DNA from 3 places in the Streptomyces sp. NPDC048254 genome. Region 1 is predicted to be linked to each of the others. Evidence: riboswitches for the same ligand, from Rfam matches in the RefSeq annotation. Region 1 holds a riboswitch; each other region holds the start of a gene.
What was found. Region 1 has a riboswitch for S-adenosylmethionine ahead of ACGFZQ_RS35035 (putative leader peptide). Riboswitches for the same ligand answer to the same signal wherever they lie in the genome.

Region 1 (2,193 bases):
CGGGATCAGGGGCCGGCCGACCAGTTCGGTGACGAAGGACAGGCGTGCCGGGTTCTCCACCGTGAACACGCAGCCGAGCGCGAAGGACAGGACGTACAGCAGCCACAGCGCGGCATGGCCGGAGAACACGATGACCGTCAGGAGCAGGGCCTGGACCGCGTACAGCGTCTGGGTCCACAGGAGAAGGGTCCGGCGGTCGTACCGGTCGGCGACGACCCCGCCCCACAGGCCGAACAGCAGCACGGGGGCGAACTGGAGCCCGGCGATCCAGCCGAGCGCGGTTCCGCTGTGGGTGAGCGTCAGGACGAACCAGTCCAGCGCGACACCCTGCATGGCGCTGCCGATGTTGGACACCAGGCCCGTGCTCCAGTAGATCCGGTAGTCACGGACCCGCAGCGCGGCGAACACCCCTGTCGGAGCAATGCTGTTGACGGCCATGCCTCTCATTCCGACGGTTTGCGGCGGGGCGGTCGGGGGGTGCGCGACGGACGCGCCGGCGAAAAGGGCCGCGCGGCGTGTTCACGCGCTTCGAGGAGACGGAGCTGAGCTGAGCTGAGCTGAGGGGAGCGAGTGGTCAGCGACAGGTCTGGTCGAACTGGTCGGCGCGACGGCCCGCCCAGAACGGGTCGAGCCGCACGGTGCGTGCCTGACCTGCGGTCTCCATGGCCGGATCAAAGCACACGGCACAAGGTGCGTCCACCATGCGTCCCGGAACATGAGACGGTCGCGCCTTCTCGAACAGGGCGTCCGGTTGCGGCATTGACGTACGACAAAACCGATCCGTACGATCGCCAACGGCATTGAGTGTCAGCGTCAAGCCCTGGCTCGCTGACCGGCAACCCTCCCCCGCGGTGGGGTGCTCCAGGTGAAAGCCCGGCGGGATCACCGATGACTCCCGCAAGCGCGTGGCCCCGTGACCGGGGCCGGAGACGAGGAGGGACCGGCATGCGACACAGCGATCACCCGGCTGCCTCCCCCGCCGACGCCACGGCGTACTCCCGGCTCTCGCGCCGGCGCCACATAGATCTGAAGCGCTCGACCAGCTGCCTCTGTCGGCTCTGACCGGCCCGCCTGCCGCCGGCTGACCTCCGTCACCGGCCACGGCTCCTTCGCGCCGCCCTTCCCCTCGCCACCGGTCCACGGTGTCGTCCCCCTGCCTCCGTTCGCCCTCCGTCTGCACAGCGCGTCTCCCGGCCGGCGCCGATCCGGCCGGGGCCGCACGCCCCTGCACGGCCGTGCCTCGCGCCCCGAAGCCCGGCACCCCGTGCCGGGTGACACGAGTAGGAGAAAGCCCTCCGTGACTGCACTCCCGGATTTCAGACCCTCCCGATGGGCGCCCCTGGCCGCGCTCCTGACCACCAGCGTCCTGCTGACCGCGTGCGGTTCGGGCGACGACGGCTCCGGCGGCGGAAGCGGCCAGGCGAAGTCCGGCGGCACCCTGACCTTCGCGGTGGGATCCGACGCCGGCTGCGTGGATCCGCAGCAGGTCGGCAGCAACGACACCATCTATTCGGTGCGCCAGATCGTGGACTCTCTGACCGACCAGGACCCGAAGACCGGCAAGATCGTGCCGTGGCTCGCCAAGAGCTGGGACATCAGTGCCGACGCGACGACGTTCACGTTCCATCTGCGCTCGGGGGTCACCTTCAGCGACGGGTCGAAGCTGACCGCGCAGGTAGTCAAGGACAACTTCGACGCGGTGCCGGGCCTCGGCGCCCTGGGCACCCTCGCCGAGGGCTATCTGAGCGGCGTCAAGAGCACCACCGTGGTCGACCCGCTCACCGTCAAGGTGGCGTTCGAGCAGCCCAACGCCCAGTTCCTCCAGGCGACTTCGACCCACTCGCTGGGTATCGAATCCTCGGCGAGCGTCAAGAAGTCCCCGCAGCAGAAGTGCAGTGACGGCGTGGTCGGCTCCGGGCCGTTCGTGCTGAAGCAGTACGCGCAGAACCAGTCGGTCACCCTGGACAGGCGGACCGGGTACGACTGGGGTTCCTCGCTGTGGTCGAAGAAGGGCGCGGCCTATCTGGACAAGCTGGTGTTCAAGGTCGTACCCGAGGCGGGGGTGCGGGCCGGCAGTCTCCGGTCCGGGCAGGTGGACGTGATCAGCAGCGTCGGCAAGGCCAACGAGGCGGCGCTCAAGGGCGGCCAGGTCGCCCTCCGGAGCCGGGCCAACCCCGGTGTGGTGTTCGGCCT
Region 2 (2,193 bases), on a different contig from region 1:
CGAGCGGGTGGCGACCCGGGGGCGCTGGAGGTGCTGCTCGCCGCCCTGGACGAGCTGGAGCGCCGGCTGACCGGGGCGGAGTTCCTGGTCGGCGGTCAACTCACGGCAGCAGACGTCGAGTTGTGGGTGACCCTGGTGCAACTCGACACCGTGCACCGCAATCACCTGGACGCCGCCGCCGTGCACGCCGTCGCCGGCCACCCGGTGCTGTGGGCCTACGCCCGCCGGCTGGCCGCCCACCCGGCCTTCGGCGCCCACCTCGACCTCGACGGCATCGCCCGCCGCCACCACGGCCGTTGCCAGGGTCTGGAAGCCGCCGGCGCGGCCGTCCAGATCCTGGACTGGGCGGGCCACGCGGCGGACGCACCCGGCGTTCCGCGCAGGTGAGAGCGGCCCGAACCGTTTCGCCAGTCGGACAGGCGTTGACATTCGTTCGGGCAACTGCGTTACTTACGGACCAGAACGGTCAAGAGCGTCAGCGTCAAGCCCTGGCTTGCTGACCGGCAACCCTCGCATCGCGGTGGGGTGCCCCAGGTGACGACCGGACCGATGACGTTTCGGCAAGCGACGATTCGGTAAGCGCGAGGCCCCCCGGGGGCCAGCACGACAGTGACAGGTGACGGACATGTACGCAGCTTCCAGGACGGCCGAGCGCCGCACCTCGGGCTGCGTACGCCCGTATCCGAGCCCGCTCGTCGCCGACCGTGCCGTCGACCTGCTCCGTGTCAACAGCGCCCTGTGTAGCGCGTGTACCGCACCGGGCTGCGCCCGCTGTCGGGTCTGACCAGGCTCTTCCGCCGGCTTCCCGCAGCTTCGCGCCTCAGCGTCCCCGTCGAAGCACCGGCCGCCCGGTGTGCCGCCGTCCGCCCAGCCCCCCTGCCCCGCGCGCCCCCGTGCACCGTGCCGTCCGCCCGCATGCGGCCCGGTCGTGCGGTCCGGCCGTGGGACCCGGGGTGTCCGACTCCGCCGGAGCCCGCCATGACCGAACCCCCAGGCACCGTGTCCCTCGCCGAGGCACCGCCGCCCACTGACGAAGCGTCAAAACCCATCAAGGCACAGCGAGTTCAGCCACTGCGCCGCCCCGGCCGGTGGATCGCCACCGCCGTCGTCCTGGTGGTCGTCGCGCAGTTCGCGCACGGACTGGCCACCAACCCCTTCTACCAGTGGGACCGGTTCCGCTACTGGTTCCTGCGGCCCACCATCCTCGACGGCCTCGTCGTCACCCTCGAAGTCGCCGCGCTCAGCGCCGTGCTGGGCCTCCTCGGCGGCGTCGTGCTGGCCGTCGCCCGGCTCTCCGGCAGCCCCGTGCTGCGGGCGGTGAGCTGGACCTACACCTGGCTGTTCCGCTCGATCCCGCTGATCGTCCTGCTGATCTTCCTCTACAACTTCTCGGCCCTGTACCAGACGTTGAGCCTGGGCGTGCCCTTCGGCCCGTCCTTCGTCAGCTTCGACGAGTCGAAACTCGCCACCGACATGGTGGTCGCCGTGGTCGGCCTCAGCCTCAACGAGGCGGCCTACGCGGCCGAGGTGGTCCGCGGCGGCATCCTCTCCGTCGACCAGGGCCAGCACGAGGCGGCCGCCGCACTCGGCCTGCCCAAGAGCTACCAGTTCACCCGGATCGTCTTCCCGCAGGCCCTGCGCTCCATCGTGCCGAACTACGTCAACCAGCTCATCGGGCTGATCAAGGGCACGTCCCTGGTGTTCTACGTCTCGCTGCTCGACCTCTTCGGCTCGGTGCAGTCCATGGGCAGCACCTACCCCGGCGACATCGTGCCGCTGCTGCTCGTGGCCACCGTCTGGTACCTGATCCTGACCAGCGCCGTCTCCGTCGTCCAGTTCTACGTCGAGCGGTACTTCGCCCGCGGCGCCACCCGCACGCTGCCGCCGACCCCCCTCCAGAAACTCCGCACCGGCCTCGGCGACCTGCGGGAACGGATACGCCGGGAGGCCGCCGCATGACCACCGCACCGGACATCGCGCCCGCCGCCCTGGAGATCCACGACGTCCACAAGTCGTACGGCGCCCACCGCGTCCTCGACGGCATCGACCTGACCGTCCGCCCCGGCGAGGTCACCGTCATCCTCGGCCCGTCCGGCTCCGGCAAGTCCACGCTGCTGAGGGTGGTCAACCACCTGGAGAAGCCCGAGACCGGCTACGTCAGCGTCGGCGGCGAACTGGTCGGCGTGAAGCGCC
Region 3 (2,193 bases), on a different contig from region 1:
TACGGCTTGTCCTCGACGAGCCCCAGCTTGATCAGCTCCTGCAGCCCCTTGTCGATCTTCGTGAGCTGCGAGCCGGAGGCGATCGGGACGACCAGCTGGTCCGGGATCCGCCAGCCGAGCTGCTCGCAGATCTCGTACGCCAGGGTCTTGGAGCCCTCCGCGTAGTACGGCCGCAGGTTGACGTTGACGAAGCCCCAGCCCTCGCCGGCCGAGTCACCGATCAGCTCGGAGCAGAAACGGTTCACGTCGTCGTAGTTGCCCTCGATGCCGACGAGCTCGCCGCCGTAGATCGCGGCCATGACGATCTTGCCCTGCTCCAGGTCGTGCGGGATGAACACGCAGGAGCGGAAGCCGGCCCGGGCGGCGGCGGCACCGACCGCGCCGGCGAGGTTGCCGGTGGAGGAGCAGGAGAGCGTGGTGTAACCGAAGGCGCGCGCGGCCTCGACGGCCTGGGCGACGACCCGGTCCTTGAAGGAGTGCGTCGGGTTGCCGGAGTCGTCCTTGACGTACAGGCCGCCGGTGACGCCCAGCTCCTTCGCCAGGTTGTCGGCCTGGACGAGCTTGGTCCAGCCCGGGTTGATGTTCGGCTTGGTCGCCACGTCCGCGGGGACGGGCAGCAGCGGCGCGTAACGCCAGATGTTCGCGGGACCCGCTTCGATCCGCTTCCGCAGCTCCTCGGTGTCGTAGGCCGAGAAGTCGTACGCGATTTCGAGCGGGCCGAAACACTCCTCGCAGGCGAACACCGGGCCGAGCGGCACGCGGTGGCCGCACTCGCGGCAGCTCAGGGCGGTGGCGGGACCGAGATCGACGGGCGCGGAGCCGGTCGTGGAGTCGGTGGTGGTCGCAGCAGTCTGCACAGCCATGTGAGGCGAGGCCCTTTCTCCTCATCTTCCTCACGACGCATCTCGCCGTGAGACGGATTTGGCACCTTCCCTAGCCGGGAGCCTCGCGAGTGATCGACGCTGATCAGCAGTGATCAGCGATCCACGAGTAACCGACTGGAGGGTTGCCGGGGCTTCATCGGGCCGTATCCCTCTGCCCCTCTGGATGAGCGGTATGTAGTTGTCAACGCCCGGTGACCCCCGGACATGCGATGGTCATCGGCGTTGTTCAAGACTGTAACCGAAGGCCAGGACAGTTGAGAGAGTCGTCCGAACCGCGAGATGGATCACACCTCGCAGTGTGACCGTGACAGTGAGGAGCCGCTGACTGTGCTGGAAGAAGTCGAGCGCTGGCTGGCCACCCGCTCCTGGTCCATGAACGACCGCCCGCTGCACCGGATACTCGCCGCCAAGCAGCGCACCGGTCAGTCCGTCTCCGTCGTGCTGCCCGCGCTCAACGAGGAGGAGACGGTCGGCGACATCGTCGCGATCATCCGTCACGACCTCATGCGGCAGGTGCCGCTCGTCGACGAGATCGTGGTCGTCGACTCCGGCTCCACCGACCGTACGGCGGCGGTCGCCGCGGCGGCCGGCGCCCGGGTCGTCCACCGCGACACGATCCTGCCGCGCATCCCCGCCGTCCCCGGCAAGGGCGAGGTCCTCTGGCGCTCCCTCCTCGTCACCACCGGGGACATCGTCTGCTTCATCGACGCCGACCTGCGTGACTTCTCCTCCGACTTCGTCACCGGGATCGTCGGCCCGCTGCTGACCGACCCGGACGTCGACCTGGTCAAGGCGATGTACGACCGCCCGCTCGCCGGCTCGGCCGGACAGGGCGGCCGGGTCACCGAACTGATGGCCCGCCCGCTGCTGAACATGCACTGGCCGCAGCTGGCCGGGTTCGTCCAGCCGCTCGGCGGCGAGTACGCGGCCCGCCGCTCGCTCCTCGAACAGCTCCCCTTCCCGGTCGGCTACGGCGTGGAGCTGGGCATGCTGGTCGACGCCCTGCACCTGGTCGGCCTGGACGCCCTCGCCCAGGTCGACGTGGGGGTCCGCAAACACCGTCACCAGGACGGCCAGGCCCTTGGCCGGATGTCCGCCGCGATCTACCGCACCGCGCAGCTGCGGCTGGCCCGCGGGCATCTGATCCGGCCCGCCCTGACCCAGTTCGAACGGGGCGAGGACGGCTTCGAGCCGCGCACCTACTCCGTGGACACCGAGGAACGGCCGCCGATGGCGGAGATCGCCGAGTACGCCGAGCGCCGGGTGGCGTGACTTCGTCGTACGGCCGTATACGGCGGCGCGTCGGGCG

Region 2: it holds a riboswitch for S-adenosylmethionine, as region 1 does, so the genes downstream of both, ACGFZQ_RS32415 (amino acid ABC transporter permease) here and ACGFZQ_RS35035 (putative leader peptide) in region 1, are expected to answer to the same signal.
Region 3: it holds a riboswitch for S-adenosylmethionine, as region 1 does, so the genes downstream of both, thrC (threonine synthase) here and ACGFZQ_RS35035 (putative leader peptide) in region 1, are expected to answer to the same signal.

What each region holds. Positions count from the first base shown of each region.
Region 1 is NZ_JBICZJ010000015.1:113,685-115,877, forward strand. It holds gene ACGFZQ_RS35030 (MFS transporter) at 1-438, opposite strand, end outside; SAM riboswitch class IV at 797-910, shown strand; gene ACGFZQ_RS35035 (putative leader peptide) at 946-1,062, shown strand; gene ACGFZQ_RS35040 (ABC transporter substrate-binding protein) at 1,298-2,193, shown strand, end outside.
Region 2 is NZ_JBICZJ010000013.1:70,633-72,825, forward strand. It holds gene ACGFZQ_RS32410 (glutathione S-transferase C-terminal domain-containing protein) at 1-387, shown strand, start outside; SAM riboswitch class IV at 465-588, shown strand; gene ACGFZQ_RS32415 (amino acid ABC transporter permease) at 979-1,959, shown strand; gene ACGFZQ_RS32420 (amino acid ABC transporter ATP-binding protein) at 1,956-2,193, shown strand, end outside.
Region 3 is NZ_JBICZJ010000009.1:272,006-274,198, forward strand. It holds gene thrC (threonine synthase) at 1-863, opposite strand, end outside; SAM riboswitch class I at 882-1,054, opposite strand; gene ACGFZQ_RS25825 (glucosyl-3-phosphoglycerate synthase) at 1,212-2,156, shown strand.